Linked DNA regions of Limosilactobacillus reuteri. Each later gene encodes a partner of the first gene's protein in a complex. Links are inferred from orthologs where the notes say so. Each region holds a gene or a part of one and is shown on either strand. Other genes may lie near its edges. The genes, in order: secG and secY.

Region 1 (7,938 bases):
TCATCAAATAATTCCATTTAACGATAATTTGGTTCGGCAGGCAGTTGCCAATCAATTGGCTGTTCTCCCATTGCCTGAAGTGCTTCGTTTGTTTTAGAAAATGGTCGAGACCCAAAGAATCCACGGTTAGCAGATAATGGACTCGGGTGAGCTGATTCGAGAACGATATTTGTCTTCGTATTAATTAACTGTTTCTTATTTCGAGCAGCTCGTCCCCACAAGATGAACACCACTGGTTTAGGACGTTCAGATAAAGCATGAATCGCCGCATCTGTTAATTGCTCCCAGCCATGTCCACGGTGAGAATATGCTTGCCCTGCTCGTACTGTCAAAACCGAATTTAACAACAGGACACCTTGATCAGCCCATTTCTTCAAATAGCCGTGATTTACCGGTGTACAACCTAAATCACTTTGCAATTCTTTGTAAATATTCTGTAATGAAGGCGGGACCGGTACCCCAGGCAGTACTGAAAAACTACACCCATGAGCTTGGTTTGGTCCATGATAAGGATCTTGACCAAGGATAACAACTTTAACCTTACTAAAAGGAGTCCATTCAAATGCTTCAAAAATATGATGCATTTCTGGATAGATCGTTTGATGGGTATATTCTTCTTTTAGGAAATTATGCAATTGCGCATAATATGCACTTTCAAACTGGGGCTTTAAAACTTCCCACCAGTCGTTATGAATTAATTGTTTCACCTATTTGTTTCTACGTTCTTTACAGTTTAAGTTTAACTGATTGCTAATTGAAAATGACATGCTGGTATTAAGATTAGGGGAACGCTTCATTAATCGTGCTAATAAAGGTTCTTGTTCACTTCGTCGAGCCCAATGGTTAAGAATACTAGCGATTAGAATTGCTAAAGGTTCATCTTCTTTTTTATTTATCTTTAATTCATGACAATATCCGCTTGATAGTTTAACGGGTTGAATTGAAAAAACTAAGTGACTACCGGAAAAAACACGGTAACGGCTTGTTAATGGTGAACCAACAACGATCCAGTTAATACCGCGAATATAAATAACCTGTTGAACAAATCCAAGACCTTTCCCAATTGTTCCAACGCGTTGTCGATTAACATATAATGCGAATTTGGGTAACAGTCCAAGAGTTAATTGCTTTACTTCAGCTAATAAGGCTCCATCAATTGCATACAATGATAGGGCATCGTACCTCATTCCCCACTTACCGACAAGAAGATAGCACGATTTACCATTCTTATCGCGAATGACGGTCGTTCCATGTAAATCACTTGAACGATCGCGAATATATAATTGTCGCACTTAATAATGTTTCATAACTCGTTCAATTTCACGGTTTTGTTCACGACGCTTAATTGCTTCACGTTTATCGTACTGGTGTTTACCTTTGGCTAGTCCTAATAAAACTTTTGCATAGCCGTGTTTAATATACATTTTCAAGGGAATAAGCGTAACTCCCTTATCCTGTAAAGCTCCTACAAGCTTATTGATTTCCTTTTTGTGCAATAGCAACTTGCGATTTCTTAATGGATCTTGATTGAAGTAAGTCCCATTATCATACTCACTAATATGCACATTCATTAACCAAGCTTCACCGTTACGAACTTGGGCAAATCCATCTTTCAAATTCACCCGGTGAGCACGAACAGATTTTATCTCCGTCCCCGTTAAAACTAATCCTGCTTCAACAGTATCCGTGACAAAATAATCATGACGTGCCTTTTTATTTTGTGCAATTAAATTGTCATTATTTTCTTGATGGGATTTTTTTGCCATTTAATGGTGGCGACGAACGCCTTCATGATCACGTGAATTATTGTGGTGACGAGTTTGTCCCCGATTTATTTGACGATTATTTTGACGACCATTTTCTTGGTGAGTTCGACGCCATTTTCCTTGAGTATTACGGTAATGATTACCGCTAGTGTTCTCATGACGGGAATTATTATTGGCACGTCCTTTGCGGCCACGACCTCGACCCCGATATTCATCATTACGTGGGACCCGAATCTTTGTCTTTGGTGCTTCTTCAGGGTTAACAATTTCAAAATCAACTTCACGAAGATCTTTATCTGCCCGAACTAACTTAACCTTAATAGGTTGTCCCATTTGGAAAATTCGATGAGAGTTTCGTCCAATTAAGGCCATGTGTTTTTCTGAATATTCATAATAATCATCATTCATGACGCTAATATGAACTAACCCTTCAACTGTATTTGGCAATTCGACGAACAAACCAAACTTCATCACTGAACTTACGACGGCATCAAAGGTTTCGCCAACATGGTCTTCCATGTATTCGGCTTTCTTCATACTATCAACATCACGTTCGGTATCAATTCCCCGCCGTTCGGTAACCGAAGTATGTTCAGCAATTTCTGGAAGCTTATCACGCCAATGGTCCTTAGCTGGTTCGTTTTTACCATGTTCTTCGTACCACTTAATCAAACGGTGAACCGTATCATCAGGGTATCGCCGAATTGGTGAAGTAAAGTGAGTGTAGTATTTAGCGCCTAAGCCAAAGTGACCTAGCTCTTTATCCGAGTATTTAGCTTGTTGCATACTACGTAACATCATCACTTGAACCATTTGCTCTTCAGGAGTACCAGCCACATCCTTCAATACTTTTTGAAGCATCCCTGGTTTAACATTCTTAATATCACCATGAACCTCAATTCCAAACACAGCTAAAAAGTCCACAAATGATTTAATACGTTCACTATCTGGTGTTTCATGGATCCGGTAAAGGAATGGAACGTGTTCCTTAAAGTAGTGTTCAGCAACTGTTTCATTAGCAGCTAACATAAAGGATTCAATCATCCGTTCAGAAAGTCCCCGATCTCGTAGTTGAATATCAGTTGGGTGACCCTTTTCATCCACAATAATCTTTGCTTCAGGAGCTTCAAAGTCAATAGCACCACGTTTTTTCCGATTCTTAAGCAGTAATTTGTGAATCTCCCCCATTGTTTCAAACATTGGAACAAGATCTTCATATTGCTTCATCGTTTTAGCATCATGCGACTCCAGAATCTTATTAACTGCTTTATAAGTCATTCGGGCATGTGATTTCATAACACTTTGGAAGATTCGGTGATTAACAATTTTCCCTTGCTCATCAATTTCCATTTCGCAACTCATAGCAAGGCGTTCTTCATTAGGATTTAAAGAGCAAATTCCATTAGAAAGCCGCTTAGGAAGCATTGGAACTACCCGATCAGTTAGATAAACAGATGTACCACGCTTAAATGCTTCTTGATCAAGCGGTGTACCTGGCTTTACATAGTGAGTAACATCCGCAATATGAACCCCAAGGTGGTAGTGCCCATTGTCCATCTTCCAAGCTACCACCGCATCATCCAAGTCTTTTGATTCAATTGCATCAATGGTAACAAGCGGTTGGTCAGTAATATCCACCCGACCCTTTTTTTCTTCTGGGAGAACATGAAGCGGAATCTTATTAGCTTGTTCCATCACTTCTTTAGGGAATTCATGAGGGACGTCGTGAGCATAGATTACTGACATAATATCAATACCCGGCTCATCCTTATCACCAATCACTTCAGTAACGGCACCCGTCATTACTTCCGGTGCCTCATCACTAGGATAAGTCTCAACAGTAGCTGTTACTACTTGGCCGTCAAGTGGTTTTAATCCCTTGTCCGTTACATAGAAATGATACTGCGATAATTTCTTATCTTTAAGCAAAATTTCACCAATGTAATCATCGCCGATAGTCGCTTGCTTAAATTCACCAACTACATTTTCATATTTATGTTCAACAATCCGGGTTACTTGACCTTCTGGACCCTGATCACTACCTGCTTTTGCTGGACGTAATACTTTAACTTCTACCTGGTCCCCATTTAATGCATGCAAAGTATGATCAGGATTAATATACATGTCTGGAAGATCAGGGTCATAGTCTACAAAACCGAACCCCTTATCGTTTCCGTGGAAAGTTCCAATAAGTGGTTGCTGTTTAATAACTGCTTCGAATTCACCATGATCAGTTACTTGAACCTTTTTCTCTCTTTCCAATTGAGCAAGAGATTGAACGATCGGTGTAAACTGCTCAGCATCATCCATCCCTAATTGATGAGCAAGTTTTTCTGCTGAGTAACTCACACCTGCATTATCTGTTAAATGTGTTAATATTTTTTCTTTTAAATTATTTGTTGTCATTTATTTGTTGTCATTAGAAGGCACCTCGAATAAATTTTGTAAATATTTTTCTACATCGGCAAATAGTTGACGATGAGCGGTATTAACTGTTAATAAGTGAGTAGCGGTTGGGTAGTAATGGTAATCAACTGCAACCCCATTCTCCTGTAATTTTGTTTTTAATTGCAGTCCAGACGCTGGATCAATCATTTCATCTGTGCCTCCTTGTGCAATAAAGAATGGCTGATGAATCTGATCTAATTGGTCACAAATTTGATGCGCCATTGTTTGAATTTGTGCTAGTTGTTGGGGGAGTCGTTCAGTCAATTTAGCAACCTTTTCCTTAGTAATTAATGGGTTGATTTTTTGCTGACGATAATACTTTGCCGCAATTTTAGGGAAGTATTCCGGAACATTCGATTGTCCCCAGGTGGTAATTGGGGATGCAAAAACACCACCACCTAATAATTGCGGATCATTCTCAAGAGCTCTTGTTGCAAGTAAACCACCAAGCGATAACCCAAAAATTGCAATTTGATCAATTCCCGCATCGCGTAAACGAAAGATTGCCATCCGGGTATCATCCCACCAATCATCTGGACCATTGCTTTCTAGTACCTTTCGTGGATCACCACCATGCCCACTCAAAAGCGGTGCGAAAACCGTATATCCTTGCCAGTTAAGCTGACGTCCCAGCATTCGAACATCATTCGTATTTCCTGTATATGCATGAAGCAAAATAACTCCATGCCGTCCACTATGGGGAAAGAAAAAAGACTCACCAGTATACGTTATCACTTAATGTGACGAAACGTAAATCATCGCTAATGCCAGAATAAAGAAGAGTGCTCCACAAATTGTTGTAACAATCTGCATAACAGCTTCAAATCCCCGCGCTTTACGACGTGAGAATAAGTCACCCGCACCACCTGTCAAAGCTGACATTGCATCATTATCGTTTTTTGCTGGTTGCATCATTACACACGCAATTAATACAACGCAATCAATTAAGAATAAAGTCATTAATGTGTTATACAACTATCCTTGTGCATAATGCGCAGCCCGACTTATCTCATGGTAAACTTGTCTAGTAGTTGCTGAATTGGCCCGCAAAATTAACGTATCGCCAGCTTGCAGCTTTGTTTGACCATTCGGAATGATCTTTTCTTCTCCCCGATAGACAACCATCACAATACAATCAGTTGGCCATGGAAAATCTTTAATTTTACAACCATCCAACTGGGCGCCAGCATAAATGGTAATCGACATCGTAACATCCTCTTTATGGCGTGCTGGTTGCGGATTATTTCCAATAAAGGCGTTAAACATTGCTGTATATACTGGTTCACCGTGTAACGCATCCACAACAAGATAAGCTACTACTGCTACCAAGGCTAATGGCATTAAGTGCGCAAGTGAGCCAACCATTTCAGTAATTAATAAAATAGCAGTAAATGGCGCCTTACTAATACATGCAAAATAACCTGCCATTCCATAGATAATAAAATTAGGTAAATATCGAACTGGCATTAATCCCAAACGGACCATTAACGCACAATAGACTGCGCCTAAAATAGCGCCAAGAGTTAAAATTGGCAAAAATATCCCACCCGGTAATTGCGAACCATAACTAATCATTGAAAATACAAAGCGAAGGACAAAAAGCCCCACAAAAAGCGCTAAAGAAAATGGCAAGGAACGTAAAATAATAATTAATTCATTTCCCCCGCCCAACGTGATTGGAAAATACCAGGCGATAGGAATAACCAGCAAAAACGGAATAATTGGATAAGCAATAGGAGATAGTTTAGGAATCCGTGCCGTCCAACCATTCAAATGCAAAATAACAATTTGGTAAAGACGCCCTAAGATACCTAATAAAATACCAAGCGCAATCAAATGCCAATAAAGATTATTAGGAAGCATATGATTATAAGGAACATTCAAAACCGGTCGTAAGCCAAAAAACTGCATCGAAACCATATTAGAACAAAGCGAACTCACAAATGTTGCCAACCAAATTACCGGTGAAAAATTATGATACACTTCTTCCAAAATAAAGATAGTCGCAGCGATTGGCGCATTAAAGGCTGCAGATAATCCTGCTGCTGCTCCACTTGCGATCCCTATTTGGCGATTAAGGTGCCCTACTTTGGCCTTTTCCTCTACTCCTTGCCCAATTGTTGCCCCAAGTTGAATTGATGGTCCTTCACGTCCGAGATATAATCCAGATCCAATAGCGAAAACTCCGCCAAGAAATTTTCGCCATAACACTGGCCACCATTTTTCATCAAATTGGTTAGTCAACTGTCCCTCAACCTGTGGAATCCCCGACCCTTTTATCTCAGGATAGGATTGAGCTAACCATCCTAATAATAATGCTAAAATAATTGATCCAATTGTCCATGGTATTAGCCATAATGGATGAGAATGAAAATATGCAAAACTTGCTGTTACTAATTGTAAAAAGTGTTGAATTATGAGTCTAAATACACTAACTACTAAACCAGTCAATATTCCAATAATGATCGCCCGAATTAGTTGATTGAACTGATTATAGCGATGAAATACCTCTTTTCTACTCTCCATTTATGCTTTTTCGTTTTTAAAACCATGCCGAACAAGGTATACAGTGACTGCTAGAATCAATACTGCAGCACCAACAATAACCGAAATCCGTGTGTCAGGATTAATAAACATAAAGATAACGATCACAATCAACATGAGAAATGCAAAATAATTTGAAAATGGATATAGTGGTAATTTGAATGGATGATCAACCATCAAGTCTTTATTATTACGACGGAAACGTAATTCTGCTAGTAAAATTACAAACCATGGAATCATTCCGGGTAAAACAGAAGAACTGAAGACAACCACGAACATATCAGCAGTTGAATGGCTATAAGTTGCCGAAATCATATCAATAATAAAGCCAATCAAAATACCACCGGAAATACCAAGGATGGCAGCATCGGGAACGATCCGTTTTGAAAGACGACCAAAAATCTTAGGAGCATCCCCTTCATGAGATAGCTTAAACAGCATCCGACTTGAACTGTAAATACCCGAATTAGCACCTGATAATGCAGCGGTTAAAACCACAAAGTTAATGATTGATGCTGCAGCTGTAATTCCGACCTTAGCAAAAGTAGATACAAATGGTGATCCAACACTGCTTAATTCATTCCAAGGATAAATTGTTACAATTACAAAAATTGCGCCAACGTAGAAAATTAAAATCCGGAATAAAACAGACTTAACAGATTTAACAATTGCTTTTTGCGGATTTGCTACTTCCCCGGCAGAAATTCCTAGCAATTCGATTCCTTCATAAGATCCAACGATAATTGACATTGAGAAGAAGAAACCACTCCAGCCACCAGTGAAAAATCCACCATGAGACCAAAGATTGCTGAAACCGGTTGGATGACCGCCATTACCAAAGCCAAAGAAGATAATCATAAATCCAAGTAAGATCATAAAGATAATAGTAATAACTTTGATCATCGCAAACCAAAATTCAAGCGACCCATATGCTTTTGCACTCGCTAAATTAGCGAGGACCAAGAAAATAATAATAACAATTCCAGCTACCCAAGTATGAAGGTGTGGCCACCAATATTTAAGGTATTCAGTTGCTGCTACTACTTCAGACATTCCTACAACAATATACTCAAATACGTTAGCCCATTTAGCAAGGTATCCAGCTACTGGATGAACATATTCAGTTGCATAATCCGCAAAAGAACCTGTTCCAGGATTAATGTAAATCATCTCTCCTAAC
Region 2 (7,932 bases), 390 kb from region 1 along the record:
AAGGTCCTTTTTTCAAACTACGACCCATCTATCGTTCTGTAACAACCACTGTAATATGACTAGTCCGCTTGTTAATTGGAGAAGCAGAACCCTTTGCACGAGGACGGAACCGTTTAAGAGTTGGTCCTTCGTTAGCAAAGGCTTCACTTACAACCAATGAAGCACGATCTAAGTCGAAATTGTTTTCAGCGTTTGCAACAGCAGATTTTAATACTTTTTCAACATCTGAAGCGGCACCACGAGGGGTGAACTTCAAAATAGCAAATGCTTCGGCAACACTCTTGCCACGAATGGCATCTAATACAAGACGAACCTTACGAGCAGAAACCCGTACCATCTTGGCAGTAGCCTTAGCTGACGTAATATTTTCAGCCATTTACTTCCCTCCTTGTTCATCATTGTTTGAGTTCTTCTTAGTAGGAAGTACTTCACCACGGTAAATCCAAGTCTTTACACCAAGAACACCGTATGTAGTGTTAGCTTCGTCCCAAGAATAATCGATATCAGCACGGAGTGTATGTAATGGAACAGTACCATCTGAGTATGATTCGATCCGTGACATATCTGCACCGTTCAAACGACCAGCAACTTGAGTCTTAATACCCTTAGCTCCAGCACGCATAGCACGTTGCATAGCTCCACGCATAGCACGACGGAAAGCAATACGAGCTTCTAATTGCCGTGCAATACTCTCACCAACAAGGTGAGCATCTAAATCTGGCTTCTTAATTTCCACAATGTTAATGTGAACACGTTTACCAGTTAATTTGTTAAGTTCTTTACGAAGTGCTTCAACTTCTGAACCACCTTTACCAATAACCATTCCTGGCTTGGCAGTATGAATTGATACGTTTACGCGGTTAGCTGCACGTTCAATTTCAACGGTTGATACAGAGGCATCAGCAAGTCGCTTTTCAATATACTTACGGATTCGAAGGTCTTCGTTAAGGTAATCAGCAAAGTCCTTGTCAGCGTACCACTTTGCAGTCCAATCACGAATGACCCCAACACGAAAACCATTAGGATTGATCTTTTGACCCACTTACTTTTCATTAGATTGTCCACCTACTTCCTCACGTTGTACGATCTTAGTGCGAACTGGCAACTTGTGACCGGCAAGACGTAAAGCTTCACGAGCGACTTCTTCAGAAACGCCCCCTACTTCAAACATTACCTTGCCACGTTTTACTGGAGCAACCCATCCTTCAGGAGCACCTTTACCGTTACCCATCCGGACCCCAACACCTTTACTAGTGTATGAGAGTTGTGGGAAGATTTTAATCCAAACTTTCCCACCACGCTTCATGTAACGCGTCATAGCGATACGAGCAGCTTCAATTTGACGGTTGCTAATCCAATGTGAATCAAGAGCTTGTAAACCAAATTCACCAAAAGTAACAGTTTTTCCACCCTTAGCTTCACCGCGCATATGACCACGTTGAACCTTACGGTGCTTTACACGTTTTGGTACTAACATTTATTTGTTTAATTCTTGTTGACGAAGAACTGTCTTAACCCGTGCAATATCTTTGCGTACTTGCTTAAGACTTGCAGTATTTTCCAACTGGCCGGTTGCTAATTGGAAACGTAAGTTAAACAATTGTTCCTTCAGTTCCTTTTCACGGTCAAGTAGCTTATCAGTGGTTAATCCATTCAGTTCTTGTACATAATCTTTACTTTTCATTTAAAGGGTAGCAGCTTTTTCGACAATCTTTACAAGACGGAAACGCTTCTTAGCTGATAATGGCCGAGTTTCCATAATTTGTACAGTGTCGCCGGTCTTAGCTTCGTTGTTTTCATCGTGAGCATAGTACTTCTTTGAGTACTTAACACGCTTACCATAGATAGGTGCACTCTTGTAAGTATCAATTACAACAGTGATAGTCTTATCCATTTTATCAGAAACAACGTGGCCTTGGTAAACCTTACGTGCATTACGTTCTTCACTCATTTAGAGAACTTCTGGAGCTAATGAAACGATCTTCATGAAGTCGTCTCCACGAAGCTCACGAGCGATTGGGCCAAAAATACGGGTACCCTTAGGGCTCTTGTCGTTGTTAATTAAAACAGCGGCATTTTCATCAAACTTAATGTATGAACCATCCTTACGGTGAATACCATGTTTAGTCCGTACAACAACGGCCTTAACAACGTCACCCTTTTTGACAACGCCACCTGGTGTTGCCTGCTTTACAGTAGCAACAATGATGTCACCAATATTACCTGTTTTAACTCGGGAACCACCTAAAATCTTAATAACTAAGATTTCACGAGCACCGGAGTTATCAGCGACCTTCAACCGACTTTCTTGTTGAATCACTTAGTCAAGTGTCTTACCTGACTTCTTCGCAACACGAACCTTCTTACCATCAACGAACTTGTAACCTACACGAGTTGGTTCATTTGTTGAAGGATCAATCAGCATTACGTTTGAAGCATTAATTGCAGCTTCTGTATCAATAACGCCACCATTAGGATTTGAGTTGCTTGGTTTTTGGTGTTTCTTAACGATATTTACACCTTCAACGATAACGCGGTTTTGAGAAGCAAGTACCCTTTTAATAGTACCTTCTTTGCCCTTATCCTTACCAGCGATTACGCGAACTTTATCACCTGTTTTAATGAACATTTATTTAGCAAACGGCATACCGAGTTGAGCAAGTAATTCACGGGATTCTTCGTCAGTTTGTGCAGTTGTTACAATAACAACATCTAAACCACGAACTCGGTTAACTTTATCATAATCAATTTCTGGGAAAATTAATTGTTCATGGATACCAAGAGTGTAGTTACCACGACCATCAAACGCCTTGTTACTTACACCATGGAAATCACGAACCCGTGGCAATGCCACATTAACTAATTTATCTAAGAAATCATACATACGTTCACCACGTAAGGTTACCTTAGCACCAATTGACATACCTTCACGAAGACGGAAACCAGCGATTGATTTCTTTGCCTTAGTAATTAAAGGTTTTTGACCAGAAATCAAGCCGAGTTCTTCAACAGCTTCGTCAAGATTCTTGGAGTTAGTAGTTGCATCACCAACACCCATGTTTAAAACGATTTTGTCAATCTTTGGTGCTTGCATAACTGAAGAGTAGTTAAACTTTTCAATCAATGCTGGACGAATTTCATTTTCGTATTTAGCTTTCAAACGGTTTTCCATTTACCAGCTAGCCTTCTTCAAACCAGGAATTTGTCCTTTGTGGGCAAGTTCTCGTAAGCAAATCCGGCATAGGTGGAATTTACGGTAAACAGAGTGCGGACGTCCACAACGTGCACAACGCGTGTATTCACGACTTGAGAACTTAGCTGGACGGTTGCACTTAGCAATCATTGATTTTTTAGCCAATTACCAAACGTAAGCGATAACTTCGCCACCAATTTTCTTGGCACGAGCAACTTTATCAGTAACAACACCTTCAGATGTTGAAATGATAGCAATACCTAATCCATTAAGAACCTTAGGCACAGCATCTGACTTAACGTATGTACGTAAACCAGGCTTAGAAATGCGCTTTAAGCCAGAAATAACACGTTGACCGTCATTACCGTACTTTAAGAACACACGGATGATGCCTTGCTTGTTATCATCAACGTATTCAACATCGCGAATGAAACCTTCGTTTTTTAAGATTTCAGCGATGTCCTTCTTCATCTTTGATGCAGGTGCTTCTACTGATTCGTGTTGAGCCATGTTAGCATTACGAATACGAGTTAAGAAATCTGCAATTGGATCACTCATAGACATTTACTTACCAGTCTTACCTTCCTTACGGATAATGTGTTCGTTTTCGTAACGAATACCCTTACCTTTGTATGGTTCAGGTGAACGTACAGCACGAACTTCAGCAGCAAAATTACCAAGGTGTTCCTTGTTAATTGAGCTTAATTCGATAGTAGTATTGTCAGGTACGTTAATTTCAACATCTTCTGGCTTATCCATTTCAACTGGGTTTGAGTAACCAACAGTTAAAATCAACTTGTTACCTTTGAGTTGAGCACGGTAACCAACACCAACAAGCTTAAGAACCTTCTTGTAACCATTAACAACACCTTCAACCATGTTGTTAACATTAGCACGAGTAGTTCCGTGTAACATCTTTAACTTATTAGTATCAGCATCACGATCAAACTTTACAACGTTACCATCAATAGTCATTTTGATTAATGGTGAAATTTCACGAGATAAAGTACCTTTAGGACCTTTAACAGTAACTACATTACCATCTTGAGAAATTTCAACACCACTTGGCAAATCAATTTCTTTGTAACCAATACGACTCATTTAGAATTTAAGTCCGTTTTCACGAGCAGCTTCAGCCAAGGCTTGAACACGTCCATGGTAAAGGTATCCACCACGATCAAACACAACTTCAGTAATGTTCTTTTCGTTAGCGCGTTTAGCAATTAATGCTCCTACACCACTAGCTTGTTCAGTCTTAGTCTTTCCACTTACTTCACTATCATTTGTGGAGGCACTTGCGAGCGTCACACCCTTTACGTCATCAATTAATTGAGCGTAAATGTTTTTGTTTGAACGGTAAACACTTAAGCGTGGGCGCTCCGCAGTACCAGAAATCTTACCGCGAACGCGTAAATGACGACGTTGACGGATCTTGTTCTTGTCTGGTTTAGAAATCACTTATTCTGCTAAGTGGTCTACTGAAACACCACGTAACTTTGCAACTTCTTCAGCGTTCTTTAATTGCTTCAAACCTTCAAATGTTGCACGAACAACATTAACAGGTGTGTTAGAGCCAAGACGTTTAGAAGTAACGTCCGCAACACCGGCAAGGTCCATAACATTACGAACCGCACCACCGGCAGCAACTCCAGAACCTTCAACAGCTGGCTTTAACATGATCTTTCCACCGCCGTATACACCAATAACTTCGTGTGGAATAGTAGTTCCAACGATAGGAACAGTAATCAAGTTCTTTTCAGCAGCTGCTTGAGCTTTACGAATAGCTTCTGGAACTTCTTGAGCCTTACCAGTACCAAAACCAACATGACCTTTACGGTCACCAACAATTACTAAAGCAGCGAAACGCATACGACGCCCACCTTTTACAACCTTAGTAATCCGGTTGATGGCTACAACTTGATCGTCTAAATCCAACTTTGTTGGATCAATGAATTCTGATGATGCCATTTACTTAACTTCTTCAACAGAAACCAAGTGAGCGATCTTAAAAATTTGACCGCGTGTTGCCGCATTATCTGGTAAGATAACTGAGCTATTGATCTTACCTAATCCCAATGCCTTAACAGTACGACGTTGAGTAGGTTGTCGGTGGGCAACACTGTGAATTAAGGTAACTTTTACTTGAGCCATCTACATCACCTCAGTTTTACCACCAGCAGCTTCAATTGCAGAAACTGCAGAAGCAGAAAACTTATTAGCCTTAACAGTTAATTTCTTTTCAAGCTTACCGTTACCAAGAATCTTGATGCCGCTCTTCAAGTTCTTAACTAAGCCACTTTCCATCAATAATTGTGGAGTAACTTCTGTACCATCATCAAACTTGTTTAATGATGCCAAGTTAACAATTGCGTATTCTTTCCGGTTAATGTTGGTAAATCCGCGCTTTGGAATTTGCCGGTAAAGTGGCATTTGACCCCCTTCAAATCCTAAACGGGTCTTTCCATGAGCCTTTTGCCCTTTAGTACCACGTCCAGATGTAAAACCGTGTCCTGATGAAAGTCCACGACCCTTACGAAGACGCTTAGAACGAGAACCAGCAGCTGGCTTCAATTCGTTTAACTTCATTTAGTCATTTCCTCCTTTAGGTTCTCGAATAAATCCAATATATTCGCGCTTCATTGTTAGTCCGTTTAACTGCCGAACAACATCTAAAGCAATTTGTACGATAATCAGTAAGCTTGTACCACCTAAACCAATTGACTGACTTAGGTTCCATACGTTACTTGCAATTAACGGAATTAAGGAGATCAATCCTAAGAATAATGAACCTACTGTACTCAATCGCATTAACAATGAAGAAATATAGTCTTGTGTACCCTTTCCAGGACGCACTCCAGAAATATAACTTCCTTGCTTTTGCAAATTCTCAGCAAGTTTTTCTGGGTTAACCTGAACAAAGGCATAGAAAAAGGTAAATACAACAATCAAAAATACATACAGTGCGATCCCAGGACCAGATTGCATGTTAAAAATGGTCGTCATGATTTGATACCAACTATCCCCACCATGGTTTTGCTGGAAAGCCATAAGAATAGTTTGCGGGGTTGAGATAAAAGAACCAGCAAAAATAACAGGAATAACACCTGATACGTTAATCTTCAAGGGAAGATAACTACTGGATGGTGAAGTAGTGGTTCGTCTTGTGTATTGAATTGGTAGACGTCTTTCTGCCTGTTGTACCCATGTCACAAACGCTACAATAATTAAAATTGCAACAATAACAAGAGTAACAAATCCAATTCCCATCCACAAAGCAGAACCAGATTCACCAGCAATTTGGTCATCCCATAACTGACGAATTCCACCTGGCATTTGCGCAACAATACCAGCAAAAATTAACATGGAAACACCATTACCCAAGCCACGTTCAGTAATCATGTCTCCCATCCAAGTAGCAAACATTGTACCTGCAGTTAAAATTAAACCGATTGTTAAATACGTTTGAACACCAGGATGATTAACCAAACGAATAGTACTCAATGCATTAAACCCGGCGGTAATACCGATTGATTGGATAAATCCAAGTACAATCGTTAACCATCGGGTTGCTTGATTAAGTTTTCGCCGTCCTACTTCTCCTTGTTTACTCCATTCAACAAAACGCGGAACAATATCCATTTGTAATAGTTGAACAACAATTTGCGCAGTAATATATGGAGAAACTCCCATTGCAAATAAAGAGTAATTCTCCAATCCACCACCACTAAAGGTATTGAGGATTGATGCTAAACCGGTTGAGGAGATTTCCTGCAAAGCAGCAGCGTTAACTCCAGGAACGGTAATCGCTGCCCCAATCCGATAGACAATCAATACAAACAATGTAAAGAAAATCTTTTTACGGATATCTTTTACCTTGAATGTATTTTTGACGGCTGTGAACAACTAGTTTAGGTTTGTTAATACTTTCTTGATATCTTCGTAAACTTTATCGATATCTTGTTCACCATTAATTTCGTGCAAAACACCTTTCTTTTGGTAATAGTCTACCAGTGGTGTGTTCAACTTAATATTAACATCTAGACGATTCTTAACCGTTTCAGGCTTATCATCATCACGCTGATAAAATTCATGATGACCACAAACGTCACATGTGCCTTCAACTTTAGGAGCATTGTAAAGCTTATGATACGTTGTTCCACAGTTACGGCAAATAAAACGTCCACTTAAACGTTCTACCAATACATCCGGTTCGACGTGAATATTGATCACAGCATCAAGATGCCGATTACTCTCTGCTAACATCTTATCCAAAGCTGCTGCTTGGTTAAGATTACGAGGAAATCCATCCAGCATAAAGCCATCTTTAGTATCATCTTGAGCTAACCGTTCCTTAACGATACCGTTAGTAACTTCGTCCGGAACAAGTTCACCTTTATCAATATATTTCTTAGCTTCAATTCCCATGGGAGTTTCATTTTTTATGGCTGCCCGAAAAATATCTCCAGTTGAGATATGAGGAATTGGAAAATCTTCAACGATCTTTTGAGCTTGAGTACCTTTACCGGCACCTGGAAGACCCATTAATACAAGATTCATACTCATCTACTTGAACCGGAAAGTAATCCGACCCTTTGTAAGGTCATATGGAGACATTTCTACTTTAACACGATCCCCTGGTAAAATTTTAATGTAGTGCATCCGAATTTTACCAGAAACATGTGCTAAAATTTCTGCTCCGTTTTCCAATTCAACTTTAAACATTGCATTAGGCAAAGTTT

What was found.
Region 2: the proteins of secG (region 1) and secY are in contact, whole or in part, in a crystal structure (PDB 5AWW), measured with the Thermus thermophilus proteins. The link is inferred for Limosilactobacillus reuteri from one-to-one orthologs. Residues at the interface, in WP_223903268.1 of Thermus thermophilus: Tyr5, Ile9, Tyr12, Leu13, Ala16, Leu19, Val20, Val23, Leu24, Gln26, Glu27, Pro28, Gln30, Gly31, Ala32, Asp34, Leu35, Met36, Gly37, Gly38, Ser39, Ala40, Asp41, Leu42, Phe43, Ala45, Arg46, Val48, Tyr53, Thr56; in WP_096411648.1 of Thermus thermophilus: Leu14, Gln16, Arg17, Phe20, Ile34, Pro35, Pro37, Ile72, Arg108, Arg109, Asn112, Gln113, Arg116, Ile117, Ile120, Pro145, Gly146, Trp147, Phe152, Phe155, Val156, Val159, Thr160, Val162, Ala163, Gly164, Ala166, Leu167, Trp170, Glu173.

Annotation. Positions count from the first base shown.
Region 1 is NZ_CP059275.1:476,824-484,761, reverse strand. The notes cover bases 3,570-6,569. They hold secG (preprotein translocase subunit SecG), read right to left. Parts: upstream 5,190-6,569; coding sequence 4,950-5,189; downstream 3,570-4,949. Other genes in these bases: HHK02_RS02785 (ClC family H(+)/Cl(-) exchange transporter), read right to left, coding at 5,190-6,569; HHK02_RS02795 (alpha/beta hydrolase), read right to left, coding at 4,173-4,949; rnr (ribonuclease R), read right to left, coding at 3,570-4,172. In the rest of the region: pta (phosphate acetyltransferase), read right to left, coding at 1-17; HHK02_RS02815 (uracil-DNA glycosylase), read right to left, coding at 18-707; HHK02_RS02810 (LURP-one-related/scramblase family protein), read right to left, coding at 708-1,292; SsrA-binding protein SmpB, read right to left, coding at 1,293-1,766; more of rnr, read right to left, coding at 1,767-3,569; more of HHK02_RS02785, read right to left, coding at 6,570-6,740; HHK02_RS02780 (amino acid permease), read right to left, coding at 6,741-7,938. UniProt on the Bacillus subtilis protein: Involved in protein export. Participates in an early event of protein translocation.
Region 2 is NZ_CP059275.1:868,836-876,767, reverse strand. Bases 4,939-7,932 are described here. They hold secY (preprotein translocase subunit SecY), read right to left. Parts: upstream 7,097-7,932; coding sequence 5,780-7,096; downstream 4,939-5,779. Other genes in these bases: infA (translation initiation factor IF-1), read right to left, coding at 7,757-7,932; HHK02_RS05090 (adenylate kinase), read right to left, coding at 7,097-7,750; rplO (50S ribosomal protein L15), read right to left, coding at 5,345-5,779; rpmD (50S ribosomal protein L30), read right to left, coding at 5,162-5,344; rpsE (30S ribosomal protein S5), read right to left, coding at 4,939-5,161. Outside these bases: rpsS (30S ribosomal protein S19), read right to left, coding at 1-28; rplV (50S ribosomal protein L22), read right to left, coding at 29-376; rpsC (30S ribosomal protein S3), read right to left, coding at 377-1,042; rplP (50S ribosomal protein L16), read right to left, coding at 1,043-1,477; rpmC (50S ribosomal protein L29), read right to left, coding at 1,478-1,684; rpsQ (30S ribosomal protein S17), read right to left, coding at 1,685-1,951; rplN (50S ribosomal protein L14), read right to left, coding at 1,952-2,320; rplX (50S ribosomal protein L24), read right to left, coding at 2,321-2,629; rplE (50S ribosomal protein L5), read right to left, coding at 2,630-3,172; HHK02_RS05130 (type Z 30S ribosomal protein S14), read right to left, coding at 3,173-3,358; rpsH (30S ribosomal protein S8), read right to left, coding at 3,359-3,757; rplF (50S ribosomal protein L6), read right to left, coding at 3,758-4,294; rplR (50S ribosomal protein L18), read right to left, coding at 4,295-4,651; more of rpsE, read right to left, coding at 4,652-4,938. UniProt on the Bacillus subtilis protein: The central subunit of the protein translocation channel SecYEG. Consists of two halves formed by TMs 1-5 and 6-10.